Regions from separate parts of the Enterobacter asburiae genome, predicted to be linked through region 3. Evidence: riboswitches for the same ligand, from Rfam matches in the RefSeq annotation. Region 3 holds a riboswitch; each other region holds the start of a gene.
What was found. A riboswitch is a leader RNA that binds a small molecule or an ion and turns the genes downstream of it on or off. The one in region 3 is predicted to bind thiamine pyrophosphate.

Region 1 (6,050 bases), 620 kb from region 3:
CCGCCATATGCGCACGCTGCTCAACACCATGCAGCAGCAGGGTTGGTTAAGCTGGGAAGCGGAGGCGGGACGCGGCAAACGCTCGCGGCTGACTTTCCTCTATACCGGGCTGGCGCTGCAGCAGCAGCGTGCGGAAGACCTGCTGGAGCAGGACCGCATCGATCAGCTGGTACAGCTGGTGGGCGACAAAGCCGCCGTGCGCCAGATGCTGGTTTCCCATCTCGGGCGCAGCTTTCGTCAGGGCCGACACATTCTGCGGGTGCTCTACTACCGTCCGATGAAAAATCTTTTGCCCGGCACGGCTTTACGCCGCTCAGAAACTCATATGGCCCGGCAAATCTTCAGCGGCCTGACGCGCATAAATGAGGAAAACGGGGAACTGGAAGCGGATATCGCGCACCACTGGCAGCAGCTTTCCCCGCGCCACTGGCGCTTCTTCTTACGCCCCGGCATCCACTTTCACCACGGCCGCGAGCTGGAAATGCACGACGTCATCGCCTCTCTGGAACGTGCCCGCAAGCTCCCGCTCTACTCGCATATCTCCCGCGTCCACTCGCCCACGGCCTGGACCCTGGATATTGAGCTGTCGCAGCAGGATAAATGGCTTCCCTGGCTGCTGGGCTACGTGCCGTCGATGATTTTGCCCGGCGAGTGGGAATCAATGAACAACTTTGCCAGCCTGCCGATTGGCACCGGGCCCTATTCCGTGTCCCGCAATAACAGCCATCAGCTGAAAATCCGCGCGTTCGATGACTACTTTGGCTATCGGGCGCTGATCGACGAAGTGAACGTCTGGGTATTACCGGATCTCAATGAAGACCTGAGCTGCGGGCTAACGCTTGAAGGCCCCACCACGGGAGAAAAGGCCGTGGAGAGTCGCCTCGAGGAGGGATGTTACTATCTCCTGTTTGACCGCCGCACCCACCGTGGGGCAAACCAGGCCGTTCGCAAGTGGATCAGCCACGTTTTGTCCCCTTCCAATCTGATTTACCATGCGGAAGAGCAGTACCAGACATACTGGTTCCCGGCGTACGGCCTGCTGCCGCGCTGGCACCACGCCCGCCCGGTGCACTGCGACAAACCCGCAGGGCTGGAGTCCATCACCCTGACCTACTACCGCGAGCACGTGGAGCATCGTTTTATCGCCAGAATCATGACCCGGCTGCTGGCAGCCAAGGGGGTCAGGTTAGAGGTCAGGGAAGTGGACTATGACGAATGGCATCAGGGGGAGATCACCAGTGATATCTGGCTCAACAGCGCCAACTTTACCCTGCCGCTCGATTTTTCCCTTTTCTCGCATCTGTATGAAGTCCCGCTGATCCAGCACTGCATCGACCGTGACTGGCAGCAGGACGCCGCCCTGTGGCGCGCGGGCGAAATGAATCTTGCAGCGTGGTGCCAGCAGCTGATGGCCGAGCAGGCGATCGTACCGCTGATCCATCACTGGCTGATGATCCAGGGCCAGCGCAGCATGCGCGGCCTGCGGATGAATACCCTGGGCTGGTTTGATTTTAAATCCGCCTGGTTTGCGCCGCCGGAGCCATAACGCTTTCGTAATATTCACCAAATCATTACAATAGCGCCGTTCTCAACGGGGTGCTGCATCACAGATGTGCGCTGAGATAATACCCGTCGAACCTGATCCGGATAACGCCGGCGAAGGGATTTGAGGCTGTCGCTCAAAATCCTTTGCCACTCAACTTTGAGGTGCAAAGTGTTAAAAAAAGTTCTTCCCCTGCTGGCGCTGTTTGCGCTGCCTGCTTTTGCCAAGCCCGTCCTGACGGTCTACACCTATGACTCCTTCTCTGCCGACTGGGGCCCTGGCCCTGTGGTCAAAAAAGCCTTCGAAGCGGACTGTAACTGCGAGCTGAAGTTCGTGGCGCTGGAAGATGGCGTTTCTCTGCTCAACCGTCTGCGCATGGAAGGGAAAAACAGCAAGGCCGACGTGGTGCTCGGGCTGGATAACAACCTGCTGGAAGCCGCCTCGCAAACCAAACTGTTTGCCAAAAGCGGCGTAGCGGCAGATGCCGTTAACGTGCCGGGCGGCTGGAAAAACGACACCTTTGTGCCGTTCGACTACGGCTACTTTGCTTTTGTTTACGACAAAAATAAGCTGAAAAACCCGCCGAAGAGCCTGAAAGAGCTGGTCGAAAGTGACCAGAAATGGCGCGTGATTTATGAAGATCCGCGCACCAGCACGCCGGGCCTGGGCCTGCTGCTGTGGATGCAAAAGGTCTACGGGGATAAAGCGCCGGAAGCGTGGCAGAAACTAGCCGCCAAAACCGTCACCGTGACCAAGGGCTGGAGCGAAGCCTATGGCCTGTTCCTGAAAGGTGAAAGCGACCTGGTGCTGAGCTATACCACCTCTCCGGCCTACCACATTATCGCCGAGAAGAAAGATAACTATGCTGCGGCTAATTTTGCTGAAGGGCACTATCTGCAGGTGGAAGTCGCCGCGCGTACCGCCGCCAGCAAACAGCCGGAGCTGGCCGAGAAGTTCCTGAAGTTTATGGTTTCACCGGGGTTCCAGAATGCCATCCCGGCTGGTAACTGGATGTATCCGGTCACTAACGTTACCCTGCCCGCAGGTTTCGAGCAGTTGACCAAACCAAACACCTCGCTGGAGTTTTCGCCGCAGCAGGTCGCCGCGCAGCGTGCAGCATGGGTAAGTGAATGGCAACGCGCCGTCAGCCGTTGATTCCCGGCTGGTTACTTCCCGGGCTGCTCGCCGCCACAGTGATGGTGGTGGTCAGCCTGGGGGCTTTTCTTGCACTGTGGTTCAACGCGCCAGAGAGCGACCTGCTCGCCCTCTGGCACGACAGCTACCTCTGGCACGTTATCCGGTTCTCCTTCTGGCAGGCGTCTCTCTCAGCCCTGCTGTCGGTGCTCCCGGCTATTTTTCTTGCGCGCGCCCTGTATCGGCGGCGTTTTCCCGGCAGGCTGGCACTGCTGCGCCTGTGCGCCATGACGCTGATCCTGCCCGTGCTGGTGGCGGTATTTGGTATTCTGAGCGTTTACGGTCGCCAGGGCTGGCTGGCTTCGCTGTGCGGCCAGCTTGGTCTGGAATGGTCATTCTCTCCTTACGGCCTGCGGGGCATTCTGCTGGCGCACGTGTTTTTCAATATGCCGATGGCAACGCGCCTCTTTTTGCAGGCGCTGGAGAATATTCCCGGCGAACAGCGCCAGATTGCTGCCCAGCTCGGCATGCGCGGCGTGTCGTTCTTCCGCTTTGTCGAATGGCCGTGGCTGCGCCGCCAGATCCCGCCCGTCGCGGCGTTAATCTTCATGCTCTGCTTTGCCAGCTTTGCCACCGTGCTGTCGCTCGGCGGCGGGCCGCAGGCCACCACCATTGAGCTGGCGATTTACCAGGCGCTGAGTTACGACTACGATCCCGGTCGCGCCGCGCTGCTGGCGATGGTGCAGATGGCGTGCTGCCTTGTGCTGGTGCTGTTGAGCCAGCGGCTGAGTAAAGCCATTCCCCCTGGCAGCAATCAAATAACCGGCTGGCGCGATCCGCAGGACAGCCTGCACAGTCGCGTCACCGATTTTATCCTGATCGCGCTGGCGCTTCTGCTACTGCTGCCGCCGCTGATGGCCGTTATCGTTGACGGACTGAACCTCAATCTCATCTCCGTCCTGCAACAGCCCGTCCTCTGGCAGGCGACCTGGACCTCGCTGCGTATCGCGCTGGCGGCAGGGTTACTGTGCGTCATGCTGACCATGATGCTGCTGTGGAGCAGCCGCGAACTCTACGCGCGGCAGGCCCAAAAGGCCGGACAGGCGCTGGAGCTGACGGGCATGCTGATTCTGGCGATGCCGGGCATCGTGCTGGCGACGGGCTTCTTTTTACTGTTCAACAGCACCGTCGGCCTGCCGGAAAGGGCCGATGGCATCGTGATTTTCACCAACGCCCTGATGGCCATTCCCTACGCGCTCAAAGTGCTGGAAAATCCGATGCGCGACGTCAACAGCCGCTACGGTTTGCTGTGCCAGTCGCTGGGCATGCAGGGCTGGCAGCGGCTGAAGGTGGTCGAGCTCCGCGCGCTAAAACGCCCGCTGGCGCAGGCGCTGGCGTTTGCCTGCGTGTTGTCGATTGGGGATTTTGGCGTGGTGGCTCTCTTTGGCAATGACGATTTCCGCACGCTGCCATACTGGCTCTATCAGCAGATCGGCTCTTATCGCAGTCAGGACGGCGCGGTCACCGCGCTGTTACTGCTGCTGCTGTGCTTTGCCTTATTTACCGTTATCGAAAAACTTCCGGGGCGTGATGTTAAAACTGACTGATGTAACCTGGCTTTACCAGCATCTGCCGATGCGCTTCACGCTCTCCGTGCGTCAGGGGGAGACGATCGCCGTACTTGGCCCAAGCGGCGCGGGAAAAAGCACGCTGCTTAATCTGATTGCGGGTTTTCTGCAGCCGGCAAGCGGCGCGATCGTCATTAACAATCAAGACCATACCCACACGCCGCCCGCAAAACGTCCTGTCTCAATGCTGTTTCAGGAAAACAACCTGTTTACCCACCTGACGGTGCGGCAAAACATCGCGCTGGGAATGCATCCGGGACTCAGGCTGAACGATGCCCAGCGCCAGAAGCTGGAGATCATTGCCGCCCAGATGGGGATCAACGAGTTCATCGACAGGCTGCCGGGCGAGCTTTCCGGCGGTCAGCGTCAGCGCGTAGCGCTGGCGCGATGTCTGGTGCGCGAGCAGCCGATCCTGCTGCTGGATGAGCCGTTCTCGGCGCTCGATCCCGCACTGCGCCAGGAGATGCTGGCGCTGGTGCAGGACGTCTGCCAGCGCCAGCAGCTGACGATGCTGATGGTGTCGCACAGTATTGAGGATGCCGCACGGATTGCGCCGCGATCGGTGGTGATTGCCGAAGGGCGTATTTTGTGGGATGGAAAAACAGAAGAACTGTTGAGTGGTAAGGCGGGGGCGTCTTCACTGTTGGGAATTCGTGCCGTCAGATGCCCTCACCCTGGCCCTCTCCCACGGGGAGAGGGGAAAAGTCCTTAACGGCTCACCACTTTTAATAAAATCTCGCCGTACACCGGCATCAGCGGGTGACGAATCAGCGCGACCAGGGCGACCACGGCCACACCCAGCGTCAGCGGGGCCAGCCACAAAAGGCGAGAGCGCGGAAGATAGCGTGTCAGGCGATCGACGCTGGCTTTCCCGCTGCGCCACAGCCGCCAGCAGAGCCATGCCGCCAGCCACAACAGCACAGCCGTGCCCAGCAGCAGCCACTTAAACTCACCGCTTTGCATACCGTCAGGAATATCGATGGCAGCGCCCGCGAGGATCCCCGGCAGGAAGTAGAACGGCGGCCAGAAGACGCAGCCGATAATGTTCGGCACCACGAATTTCGCGACAGGCAGATCCAGCATCCCCGCCACCATCGGCACCAGCGGACGCGTTGGCCCGACAAAGCGGCCGACGAGGATGGTGAACATGCTGTGCTGATGCAGCGCATGCTCGGTTTTATCCAGCAGGGCTTTGTTCTTTTTCATGAACGACCAGCGGTGCAGCGGTTTCTTAAAGCGCCAGCCCAGCCAGAAGGAGATCCAGTCGCCGAGCAGGCAGCCGATAATCCCGGCCAGCCACGCCTGCCAGAAATTAACCTCGCCGCTGCCAATCAGCGCCCCAAGCCCTGCCATCATCACGGTGCCGGGCAGGATCAGCCCAACCAGCGCCAGCGATTCCAGAAACGCCACCAGCGCCACGGCGATGAGCGAGTACATAACGGACTGGGTAATAAAGTGTTCCAGCAATGCCTGCATAACTATTCCGGTCAGAAAACGAATCAGCGATTCTGCTTAGCGCCCCGCACCGCGTCAAGGCAACAATTGTCTGAATAGTTTACAGGTTGCTTTCTGCATTCACCTGTTTGTTTATCTTTTTTTACCGTTTATTCACATCCCGCACGGAATTCGCTCGGGCTGGCTCCGGTACATTTTTTAAATACCCGGGAGAAATAGAGCTGATCCTCAAAGCCCACGTTACGCCCCACGGTGGCGATCGGCATCCGGGTGGTGCTGAGCAGCAGCTT
Region 2 (6,050 bases), 1.1 Mb from region 3:
GATACATGCGCTCGCACAGGCAAGCCATAAACGTCACGTGCTGCCAGCTTTCAACTTTCTCAAGGCGCAGGTGAATCGGGTTTTGTAGCATGATGATCTCTCGAATCGAAAATTAGGCGCAGTTTACCTGAATCATCGCTGAATTTCCTGCCAACGAACAAAAGCCGGACGCGAAGAGGCCACGGCGTCTGCCCAGCGCGTCGGCTCCGGCAAGCGGTAGCCCTTCATGCAGCGCTGGACCCACGCCAGGGCGCTGTCCATGCTCACCCGGTGCCCGGTGGCGATAAAGAGCGGGTTACAGCGCGCCTTGCTGCGCCAGACCCACGCTAGCTGCTCACCTTTATGGATAAGCGGCGCCAGCGCGCCCGGCTCGGCAGAAAGAGGTTCAAACGCGCCGCACAGGCGTTTCTTGGCGACGCCAATGGTCGGCACATCCACCAGCAGCCCAAAATGGCTGGCAACGCCTAAACGGCGCGGGTGTGAGATACCGTGTCCATCGACAAACAGCAGGTCAGGTTTTTGCGAGAGTTGCTCCCACGCTGCCAGCAGCGCGGGATATTCGCGGAAGGAGAGAAAGCCCGGAATGTACGGCATGGTGGTCGCGATACGCGCTACCTTGTACTCCACCAGCTCAAGCGAAGGGTATTTCAGTATCACCATCGCCGCTCGCGTCACTTCCCCACCCTGCTCGAATCCGACGTCTGCTCCGCCAATATACTGCGGAGGATCTTTATCCAGACGATCCTCGCGGATCACCGATGAGGCCAGTTCGATTTGTTGAGCGCGTAGCGACGCGAGATCCATAATCACTCCTTATTTGTGATACTGGGCAGAAAGCCGATGCACCGCCTCCACAAATACGCCTGCGTGTTCTGGCGGCACATCCTGATGAATACCGTGGCCGAGGTTAAAGACGTGGCCTTCACCCTGGCCGAAACCAGACAGTATAGTCGACACTTCTTCTTCAATGCGGGCTGGCGGCGCATAGAGCATGGACGGGTCCATATTGCCCTGCAGCGCCACTTTGTCGCCCACGCGGCGGCGGGCATCGGCAATATCAGTGGTCCAGTCGAGGCCCAGCGCGTCGCAGCCGGTTGCCGCCATCGCTTCCAGCCACTGACCGCCACCTTTGGTGAACAGCGTCACCGGCACGCGGCGGCCTTCGTTTTCACGCAGCAGGCCGTCGACGATTTTGTGCATGTAATACAGGGAGAACTGCTGATAATCGCGCCCGGTCAGCACGCCGCCCCAGGTATCGAAAATCATCACCGACTGCGCACCAGCCTTAATCTGCGCGTTCAGGTAGAGGGTGACGCTCTTCGCCAGCTTGTCGAGCAGCGCATGCAGGGCCAGCGGCTCGGCGTACATCATCTTTTTAATCATGGTGAAGGCTTTGCTGCTGCCCCCTTCCACCATATAGGTCGCCAGCGTCCACGGGCTACCGGAGAAGCCAATCAGCGGCACTTCACCTTTCAGCTCGCGGCGAATGGTGCGTACGGCGTTCATCACGTAGCCCAGCTCGCCTTCCGGATCGGGGATCGGCAGCTTATCCACGTCGGCTTTACTTTTGATTGGGGAGGTGAAACGCGGGCCTTCACCGGTTTCGAAGTACAGGCCAAGGCCCATTGCATCCGGAATGGTCAAAATATCCGAGAAGAGGATCGCAGCATCCAGCGGGAAGCGGCGCAGCGGCTGGAGCGTCACTTCGCAGGCCAGCTCGGCGTTTTTGCACAGCGACATAAAATCGCCCGCCTGCGCGCGCGTGGCTTTGTACTCCGGGAGATAGCGTCCCGCCTGGCGCATCATCCACACCGGGGTGACATCAACGGGCTGGCGCAGCAGCGCACGCAGATAACGATCGTTCTTCAGTTCGGTCATTTTTGCAGTTCCTTAAGCGTCATGGCCTCAGTGTAACACTACTCATACTCGGCCCGACACATCGCCACGGTATCTTCTATCAGCCGACGCGCCACGGTGCCCGGCGGAGGCAACAGCGGTAAATCGTCGTAGCGATACCAGTTCGCGTCCAGAAGTTCTTTCTGGTCGATAACGATCTCGCCGCTGTCGTATTCGGCCATAAATGCCGTCATCAGCGACTGCGGGAACGGCCACGGCTGGGAGGTGACGTAGCGCAGGTTCTTCACTTTGATTCCGCTCTCCTCCATTACCTCGCGCGCCACAGCCTGCTCCAGCGTTTCGCCCACCTCGACGAAGCCGGCCAGCACGGTGTGAATACCATTGCGATGGCGGGTATGCTGCGCCAGCAGGATGGAATCCTCCCGGCGGATAGCGACGATGATGCACGGCGCAATCTGCGGATAGTAGCGCTCGCGGCAGTGGCTGCAGAGCATCGCCCACTCGGTTTTGCTCGGGCGCATGGTATGACCGCAGTAGCCGCAGTATTTATGCGAGCGGTAAAACTCTGCCAGCTGCACGCCGCGCCCCGCCAGCTGGAACAGCCCTACGTCCAGATCCAGCACCTGGCGCACGGATCCCATATCCTGGCGGCGGGACTGTTGGATCAACCACACGGGTTCACCCTGCCACTCGCCGATCTGTAGCGCTGGCTGGCCAACGAGATCGAACGCCTCAGCTTCGCCATAGGGGATTTCCCCGGCAGGAAGCCATAATTTTTGTTCGTGACTGACGATCCACCAACCAAGATCTGATTTTTCAATAATACGATCCATATCTATTGCACTACCTTCGCTTCACTGACATGTTGTTAGCATTGTGGTTACATTCTGGATAAGCAGATTCAATCCTACATTTTGCGGAGTCGACCATGTTAAACCAGCTGGAAAGCCTGACTGAGCGCGTTAGAGGAAGTAACAAACTGGTGGATCGCTGGCTACATGTACGCAAGCATCTACTCGTGGCTTATTACAATCTGGTCGGTATTAAGCCTGGCAAAGAATCGTTTATGCGACTGAATGAAAAAGCGCTGGATGATTTTTGTCAGGGCCTGGTCGACTATCTGTCCGACGGCCATTTCAATATTTATGAACGCATTATCCGCGAAATGGAAGGGACAACACCCTATTTAGCGGCCAGCAAGCTCTATCCGCTGCTGGAAGCCAACACCCAGCAGATCATGGATTACTATGATTCCGCGCTCGAGAACGCTATCGATCACGATAACTATCTTGAGTTTCAGCAGGCGCTATCCGACCTCGGCGAAGCGCTGGAAGAGCGATTCACGCTGGAAGATAAGCTGATCGCCCTCGTGCTGGACAACGATTTGAACATCAGTAGCGAAGAGAACGTCGCGCGCCCTGCTTGAGTTCTTCATCGTTAACGAGTAATTTACAACCATTCGCCCCTCTCACGAGGGGGATTTTTCTTGTCGGAGTGCCCAGCGCCTGAAAGCGCGGGCTGAGACCGTTAATTCGGGATCCGCGGAACCTGATCAGGCTAATACCTGCGAAGGGAACAAGAGTCACACTGCTGTTGTATCGCCTGAGGGCGATCCTCTCTTGCTTCATCCGTCGTCTGACAAGCCATGTCCTTCACTTTTGGAATGAGCTATGTCTACTGCAAAACTGACCCGCCGCGAACAGCGCGCACAGGCCCAACACTTCATCGACACGCTGGAAGGCACCGCTTTCCCGAACTCGAAACGCATCTATCTTTCCGGCTCGCAGGCCGATATCCGCGTCCCAATGCGCGAAATTCAGCTCAGCCCGACGCTTATCGGCGGCAGCAAAGATAACCCGCAGTATGAAGACAACGAAGCCGTGCCGGTATACGACACCTCCGGCCCGTACGGTGACCCTGATGTTGCCATCAACGTCCAACAGGGTCTGGCGAAGCTTCGCCAGCCGTGGATTGATGCGCGCAACGACTGCGAAGAACTGAGCGTGCGCAGCTCTGCATACACTAAAGAGCGCCTGGCCGACGACGGTCTGGACGAGCTGCGCTTTACCGGCCTGCTGACGCCAAAACGCGCTAAGGCGGGCAAATGCGTGACCCAGCTGCACTACGCGCGCCAGGGCATCGTCACGCCGGAGATGGAGTTCATCGCCATCCGCGAAAACATGGGCCGCGAGCGCATCCGTAGCGAAGTGCTGCGCTATCAGCATCCGGGTGAAGGCTTTGGCGCTCGCCTGCCGGAGAACATCACGCCGGAGTTTGTACGTGACGAAGTGGCCGCAGGCCGCGCGATTATCCCTGCCAACATCAACCACCCGGAATCCGAGCCGATGATTATCGGCCGCAACTTCCTGGTGAAGGTCAACGCGAACATCGGTAACTCGGCCGTCACCTCCTCCATCGAAGAAGAGGTGGAAAAGCTGGTCTGGTCCACGCGCTGGGGTGCGGACACGGTAATGGACCTCTCCACCGGCCGCTATATTCACGAAACCCGCGAGTGGATCCTGCGTAACAGCCCGGTACCGATTGGCACCGTCCCGATTTACCAGGCGCTGGAAAAGGTCAACGGCATTGCCGAAGACCTCACCTGGGAAGCGTTCCGCGACACGCTGCTGGAGCAGGCCGAGCAGGGCGTGGACTACTTCACCATTCACGCGGGCGTGCTGCTGCGCTACGTGCCGATGACCGCGAAGCGTCTGACCGGCATCGTCTCGCGCGGCGGTTCCATCATGGCGAAGTGGTGCCTGTCACATCATCAGGAAAACTTCCTCTACGAGCACTTCCGCGAGATCTGCGAAATCTGCGCCGCGTACGATGTCTCTCTGTCGCTGGGCGACGGTCTGCGCCCGGGCTCGATCCGCGACGCCAACGACGAAGCGCAGTTTGCCGAGCTGCACACGCTGGGCGAACTGACCAAAATCGCCTGGGAGTATGACGTGCAGGTGATGATTGAAGGCCCGGGCCACGTGCCGATGCAGATGATCCGCCGCAACATGACCGAGGAGCTGGAGCACTGCCACGAAGCGCCGTTCTATACCCTGGGGCCGTTGACCACCGACATCGCGCCGGGCTATGACCACTTCACGTCAGGCATTGGGGCGGCGATGATCGGCTGGTTCGGCTGCGCCATGCTCTGCTACGTGACGCCTAAAGAGCACCTCGGCCTGCCAAACAAAGAGGACGTGAAGCAGGGGCTGATCACCTACAAAATTGCCGCCCACGCGGCGGATCTGGCCAAAGGCCATCCGGGCGCGCAAATCCGCGATAACGCCATGTCGAAGGCGCGCTTCGAATTCCGCTGGGAAGACCAGTTCAACCTGGCGCTGGACCCGTTCACCGCCCGCGCCTATCACGACGAGACCCTGCCGCAGGAATCAGGCAAAGTCGCGCACTTCTGCTCTATGTGCGGGCCGAAGTTCTGCTCGATGAAAATCAGCCAGGAGGTGCGCGACTACGCCGCCGCGCAGACCATTGAAGTGGGGATGGCGGACATGTCTGAAACCTTCCGCGCCAGAGGCGGCGAAATCTACCTCAAAAAAGAGGAGGCGTAATGTATAAGCCCGATTTCCCGCCCGTCCCCTACCGTTTAGGGCTCTATCCGGTGGTGGACAGCGTGGAGTGGATAGAGCGCCTGCTGAAGGCGGGCGTTCGAACGATCCAGCTGCGCATCAAGGATAAACGCGATGACGAGGTGGAAGCCGATGTGGCTGCCGCCATCGCGCTTGGGCGTCGCTACGATGCCCGTCTGTTTATCAACGACTACTGGCGGCTGGCCGTTAAGCACCAGGCATACGGCGTGCACCTGGGTCAGGAGGATCTGGAAACAACGGATCTGAGCGCTATCCGCGAAGCCGGGTTGCGTCTTGGCGTTTCAACGCACGATGACATGGAGATCGACGTGGCGCTGGCGGCCCGTCCCTCTTACATCGCGCTGGGCCACGTCTTCCCGACGCAAACCAAGCAGATGTCCTCCGCACCGCAGGGTCTGACACAGCTGGCGAGTCACGTTAAACGCCTTGTCGATTACCCTACCGTCGCCATTGGCGGAATCAGCCTTGAACGCGCCCCGGCGGTGCTGGAGACCGGCGTCGGCAGTATCGCCGTCGTCAGCGCCATCACCCAGGCCGCAGACTGGCGGTTCGCCACCGAACAGCTGTTACAGCTGGCAGGAGCGGGTG
Region 3 (6,050 bases):
CCAGAGCCAGTTTGAATTCGGCAAGGCGAGGATGTGGGGATCGCTTGGCTGGGCGGCGGCAACCTTTTTTGCGGGGCTCCTGTTTAACATTAATCCAAAGCTGAACTTCGCTGTCGCGAGCTGCGCAGGGCTGGTGTTTTTTGTTTTGCTGGCGCGTCTCAGGGTCTCTTCCGCCCCGCACGCCATGCAGGAAGCGGTGTCCGGCGGTAAGGTCACTCTGGAAGATGCCTTGCGCCTGCTGACGCTGCCGCGCTTCTGGGCGCTGGTATTTTTCGTTATCGGCACCTGTATTTATGGCGTTTATGACCAGCAGTTCCCGGTCTATTTCTCCTCCCAGTTCCCGACGTTACAGGAAGGAAACGCCATGTACGGCTATCTCAACTCCTTCCAGGTTTTCCTTGAGGCTGCGGGTATGTTTTGCGCCCCGTGGCTGGTGAATCGCCTCGGTGCGAAAAATGGCCTGATTTTCGCGGGAATGGTGATGGCGATGCGTATGGTGGCATCGGGCCTGGTTGAGGGGCCGGTATTGATCTCCATTACCAAGCTATTGCACGCGGTTGAACTGCCCGTTTTGCTGGTCTCAATCTTTAAATATAACAGCCTGCATTTTGATAAGCGGCTCTCTTCCACCCTCTATCTGGTGGGCTTTGCCTGTACAAGCTCGGTGATCGCCTCGGTCCTGTCGCCGCTGGCCGGTTACAGCTATGAGAAATACGGCTTTGCCCAGTCCTATCTCATTATGGGCCTGTTAGTTTTCAGCACCACGCTCATCTCCATCTTCCTGTTGCGCTCGGGTAAGTCCTCTTCTGACCCGTTAATGCCGCAACCTTCCACCATCTGACTGAAAAGAGTAGACACATGACGTATTCCATTGCCAAAGCTGAACAGGAACTGCAGGCCAGACAAGGCAGTTTTAACCTGCGATGGTATCCGCGTTACCACCTCGCCGCGCGTGCCGGCTGGATGAACGACCCGAATGGCCTGGTATGGTTTGACGGCTGGTATCACGCGTTTTATCAGCATCATCCATATTCGACCCATTGGGGGCCGATGCACTGGGGCCATGCGCGGAGCAAGGATTTAGTTCGCTGGGAGCATCTCCCGGTTGCGCTGGCGCCGGAAGGGCCAGAGGATAAGGACGGTTGTTTTTCCGGCTCGGCGGTAGTAGATGGCGATACGCTGGCGCTGATTTACACCGGACATAAATTCCACGGCGATCCTGATGATGAGGCTAATCTCTACCAGGTGCAGTGCCTGGCGACCAGCCGTGACGGCGTTCATTTTACCCGGCAGGGAACGATCGTTGACACCCCGCCAGGCCTGCATCACTTCCGCGATCCGAAAGTGTGGCGTGAAGGGGAGGATTGGTACATGGTTGTCGGCGCGCGCGACGGCGAGACGGGCCAGGTGCGCCTGTACCGTTCTGCAGATCTGCGCGAGTGGCTGGATATGGGCGTGCTTGCGGTGGCTGAAAAAGAGATGGGCTATATGTGGGAATGCCCCGACTTTTTCACCCTAAATGGTAAACGCGTGCTGATGTTTTCGCCTCAGGGGCTGGCGGCAGAGGGATTCAAAAATCGTAATCTTTTCCAGAGCGGATACCTGCTGGGCGAGTGGCAGCCCGGCCAACCTTTTGTGCGTGAAGGGGAATTTGTGGAGATGGATCGCGGACATGATTTCTATGCGCCACAAAGTTTCCTCACGCCTGATGGCCGCCGCATCGTTATCGGCTGGCTGGACATGTGGGAATCGCCCCTGCCGGAACAGCAGGATGGCTGGGCGGGTATGCTCTCCTTACCGCGCGATCTGACGCTTAGTGAGGATAACCGCCTGCAAATGCGGCCAGCCAGAGAAGTCGAAAGCCTGCGCGGGGCGTGGTTCCCCTGGCCGATAAGTACGCTTAATAACCAGCAAATCGCTCAGGTGGAAAGCTGCGACGCGCTGGAGGTCATTCTGCGGTGGGATTGCGCTAATAGCAGCGCGGAGCAATACGGTATTTGCCTTGGAGACGGGCTACGCGTCTATGTTGATGCGCAGATGCAGCACCTGGTGCTGGAGCGTCACTATCCGCAGTATGGCCTGTGCGGTACCCGAAGCGTCGCGCTTAACCTGAACGACACGCTAAACCTGCGTCTGTTCTTTGACAACTCGTCTGTGGAGGTGTTTGTCAATGAGGGGGAAGCGTGCCTCAGCAGCCGCATTTATCCTGAAGCGGGGCTCGCGAGCTGGCGTTGTTTGCCTGGACGGGGAGTGCGTCGCTCATTGATGCCGGGGCGTGGCAGTTAGAGTAAATGGGTTACATCATAAAAAATCAGTAAGGTCCGCAAATAATAAAGGCGACTGATGTCGCCTTTATTATTATTTAATCTTTCTGGCATAGCCCTGGAACTGACCTTCTTTACTTACCGCTAATTTACCTTTAGCAGGATAGTAAATGAAGGTGTATAACCCTTGTGAATAAACCTTTGCCTGAGGCTCGTTTTCATCCAGCGCGCCTAATACTCCGTCAACATCTAATATCTCACCTCTAATCGTAATTTTCATTCCTCCCCATTTAAAGGCGTGCGTTGATTTAGCTGCCTGAGCATGTTGTTTCGCATCTTTCTTAGCCCAGATTCCCGTACCCGCAGCGGCATCACGCGCGTTCGCCCATGCTGCATTTTGTGCGGCTTCATTGTAGGCATTCTGGCGGTTTTGCTCAGCGAGGTAGCAGGTATCTTTGCTAATCCCCTGAAGCTCGCAATCGGCCATGCGCTGAGCAGATGAAGTACACGCAGAAAGAAGGATGGCAGCACCAGCTATTAATACCGCCAGTAGTGACTTTTTCATTTCAAAAATACCTTAGATAAAATATGTACGATAGAAGGATATTTAATTGACGCAAATATAATAAGCCTGATACATACTACCTAACCATGCGCCAACGATAATAAGCATTAGGTACAATATTACGGAGATAACAATGTATTTTCTCATGCTGCTTGTTTATTAAAAACCAATCCCTACGCCGACTGAAGCACCCATGTTATTCGCGCTATCATCAGAGAAGCTCACTTTAGCAACCATATGTTTGTTAAAGTTAACAGAGGCCCAACCGCTAAAGCGCTTTCACCGTTGTAAGTCGCCCCGCCAGCCGAGAACATTACGCGCTGATTCGTTTGCACCTGAGGTAAACCGGCCATCGCCATCGCGCCGCTGATACCTGCGTTTGCTTCCTTCTTATTATTATCGACTTCCTCATGCAGCGATTTAAATTGCTGGTTAGTGTTGTTATTCAGTGCCTGTAATGTCTGTTTGGTTGCCTGCAGCTCCTGAGCCTCGGCCATAAGAGCCTGGCTATTAGTAGCGACTTTAGCCTGTGTTGCCGTGTCTACCTGCGTTCGTGTCACGGTGGTCGTCATGCCATTTTTTCCATCTTTGCCGTCTTTACCATTCGCTCCGTCACGTCCGTTAATTCCGGCAACGCCCTGTGCACCTGTCGCGCCGGTATCGCCTTTATCACCTTTCGCACCATCTTTTCCATCTACGCCGTTAGTTGGTTTTGGTGCATTCTCAAGAGCTAACAGGCGGCCATCTTGCATACCGTTAGTCGCTTCAACAGTTGCAAGGCGACTATCTTGCACAGCGTTAACAGTTTCAATATTAGTAATTGCAGTTACGTTAGTCAGCACGCCCTGTAACGCCGCAACACCTTTTTTATTAGCGGTATCAGCAAGGGCACCAGCTAACTTAGCGTCCTGATCGACGTTAGAAACCGTAGTTTGAAGAGAGGAAATATTAGCGGTGTTAGTACTGATATTACCTTTGCTTACGTCAATCTCGTCTTGCAAACGATCGCGATCACCTTGCAAGTTATAGATCTGCCCATCTTGCCTTACGTTATCCCCATTAATGTTATCCAGATTATAAGCGGTGTTATCAGTGCCCTGAATCTGAATAGAAGTACCTGGATTGTTGACATTATCATTAAGATTTATGTCTACATTAGCTGCATTAGCTACATTCATTGAACCAGAGAAAATAACGCTAAGCGCAAAAACAGTAATTTTAGTAACTCTCATTTAAAAGCTCTCACCACTTAAAAAATTAATAAAAAAGTAAGGGCGCTATCCTGGCGGGATGTCATAACTTCTTGTTATGCGTTAATGAAATCATGGTTGGTTACTGCGATTTTGGTTTAATCGCTTATTTTGCAACGCGTAGTAACTATCTAATATTGTGTAATAATTAATATTGATCTAAATCATAAACGACATGAATGATTAAAGTCGCTGGATGTGGTTGGGTAAGGATTATTTCAATGTTTACATTAACTTATGATGCGCATGGTTGATGCTTGTTTTGCTGGTAAGCTATTGATTGAAGGATCAATGTTTAATAAAGATGGATGTTTAAACCCGGTGCTTATTGTTTCAAGCGAAACAAGCGATCGTAATTAATGAAAGTGAAAGTCAATGGATCACAAACTAAAAAAATTTTGTTTGTGTGGATAATTATCTCAGTGATGAATCGGGTCGTGTTTTTAGGAGGTAATGAATATGTTATAACGGATGGCGTTATATTAAATAGATAAGCGTAATGTCTTTGCAATTATCAGAGTTGTTCTCCTCATTCCAGGTATCATAACGCAGAACCTGTAGTCTTGGACGAAGAATCGAAACCCAAAAGTGCACGCTTGCTTCAGCAGGCAACTTACCCTAATCTGGCAAAATGTAAGTTAATTCTTACCCAATGACTCGGGGTGCCCTTCTTCGTTGAAGGCTGAGAAATACCCGTATTACCTGATCTGGATAATGCCAGCGTAGGGAAGTCAGATGCCTTCCTGGTCATCGCTTCTTCACGCAAGGCAGGAGCGAACCCATGCAGCCTGACCTGCTCGATTTACACGTTTTACACCACTTCCGAACCCGTTCTCCGCTGACCCACTGTATGACCAACGATGTCGTACAGACCTTTACGGCCAACGTTTTGCTGGCGCTTGGCGCATCACCCGCGATGGTGATTGAGGCCGAAGAGGCTGAACAGTTCGCCGCCATCGCCGATGCGCTCCTGATTAACGTTGGCACGCTGACCTCGCCGCGTGCCCAGGCGATGCGTCGGGCAATAGAAAGCGCGGTGGCTGCAGACAAGCCCTGGACGCTGGACCCGGTTGCTGCGGGCGCCCTGACGTTCCGCACCCGTTTTTGCCATCAAATCCTTGCCCTGAAACCGGCCGCCATTCGCGGCAATGCCTCTGAAATTCTTGCCCTTGCCGGAATGAGCGCGGGCGGGCGCGGCGTTGATACGACCGATACCGCAGCCAGCGCGGTGCCTGCCGCGCAGGCTTTGGCGCGTCAGACGAATGCAATTGTCGTGGTCACGGGAGAAGTGGATTACATCACCGACGGACAACGCACACGCACGGTTACGGGCGGCGATCCGTTGATGACGCGCGTAGTGGGAACTGGATGCGCGCTTTCTGCCGTTGTGGCGGCGAGCTGTTCGCTGCCGGGCGACCGGATGGATAACGTCACCGCCGCCTGCGGATGGATGAAGCGAGCCGGAACGGTGGCCGTTGCGCAGTCGCGTGGCCCGGGCAGTTTTGCCAGCGCGTTCCTCGACGCGCTCTACACGCTGGAGGAGCAGGCATGAAGCGGATTAACGCCCTGACCATTGCCGGCACCGATCCCAGCGGTGGCGCTGGGATCCAGGCTGACCTCAAAACCTTCTCGGCCCTTGGCGCGTACGGCTGCTCGGTCATTACCGCGCTGGTGGCGCAAAACACGCGCGGCGTGCAGTCGGTCTACCGTATCGATCCGGATTTTGTTGCCGCGCAGCTGGATTCGGTATTCAGCGACGTGCGCATCGATACCACCAAGATCGGCATGCTGGCCGAGACGGACATTGTGGAAGCGGTGGCCGAGCGGCTTAAGCGCTATCAGGTGCAAAACGTGGTGCTGGATACCGTCATGCTGGCTAAAAGCGGCGATCCGCTGCTCTCCACCTCCGCCGTGGAGACGCTGCGTACAAAGCTACTGCCGCAGGTGGCGCTTATCACGCCTAATCTTCCG

Region 1: linked by a shared signal. The riboswitch ahead of thiB (thiamine ABC transporter substrate binding subunit) and the one ahead of thiM (hydroxyethylthiazole kinase) in region 3 are both predicted to bind thiamine pyrophosphate.
Region 2: linked by a shared signal. The riboswitch ahead of thiC (phosphomethylpyrimidine synthase ThiC) and the one ahead of thiM (hydroxyethylthiazole kinase) in region 3 are both predicted to bind thiamine pyrophosphate.

Annotation. Positions count from the first base shown of each region.
Region 1 covers NZ_CP011863.1:2,827,554-2,833,603, forward strand. Annotated here, with positions in the region: gene sgrR (HTH-type transcriptional regulator SgrR) at 1-1,546, shown strand, start outside; TPP riboswitch at 1,583-1,683, shown strand; gene thiB (thiamine ABC transporter substrate binding subunit) at 1,715-2,698, shown strand; gene thiP (thiamine/thiamine pyrophosphate ABC transporter permease ThiP) at 2,674-4,284, shown strand; gene thiQ (thiamine ABC transporter ATP-binding protein ThiQ) at 4,268-5,017, shown strand; gene ACJ69_RS13705 (DedA family protein) at 5,014-5,781, opposite strand; gene araC (arabinose operon transcriptional regulator AraC) at 5,910-6,050, opposite strand, start outside.
Region 2 covers NZ_CP011863.1:3,320,185-3,326,234, forward strand. Annotated here, with positions in the region: gene ACJ69_RS16050 (YjaG family protein) at 1-91, opposite strand, end outside; gene nfi (deoxyribonuclease V) at 133-804, opposite strand; gene hemE (uroporphyrinogen decarboxylase) at 814-1,878, opposite strand; gene nudC (NAD(+) diphosphatase) at 1,917-2,690, opposite strand; gene ACJ69_RS16070 (Rsd/AlgQ family anti-sigma factor) at 2,786-3,283, shown strand; TPP riboswitch at 3,338-3,449, shown strand; gene thiC (phosphomethylpyrimidine synthase ThiC) at 3,528-5,423, shown strand; gene thiE (thiamine phosphate synthase) at 5,423-6,050, shown strand, end outside.
Region 3 covers NZ_CP011863.1:2,203,332-2,209,381, reverse strand. Annotated here, with positions in the region: gene ACJ69_RS10820 (MFS transporter) at 1-841, shown strand, start outside; partial or broken gene ACJ69_RS10815 (glycoside hydrolase family 32 protein) at 859-2,291, shown strand; gene ACJ69_RS10810 (hypothetical protein) at 2,359-2,829, opposite strand; gene ACJ69_RS25735 (YadA-like family protein) at 3,051-4,061, opposite strand; TPP riboswitch at 4,728-4,825, shown strand; gene thiM (hydroxyethylthiazole kinase) at 4,861-5,631, shown strand; gene thiD (bifunctional hydroxymethylpyrimidine kinase/phosphomethylpyrimidine kinase) at 5,628-6,050, shown strand, end outside.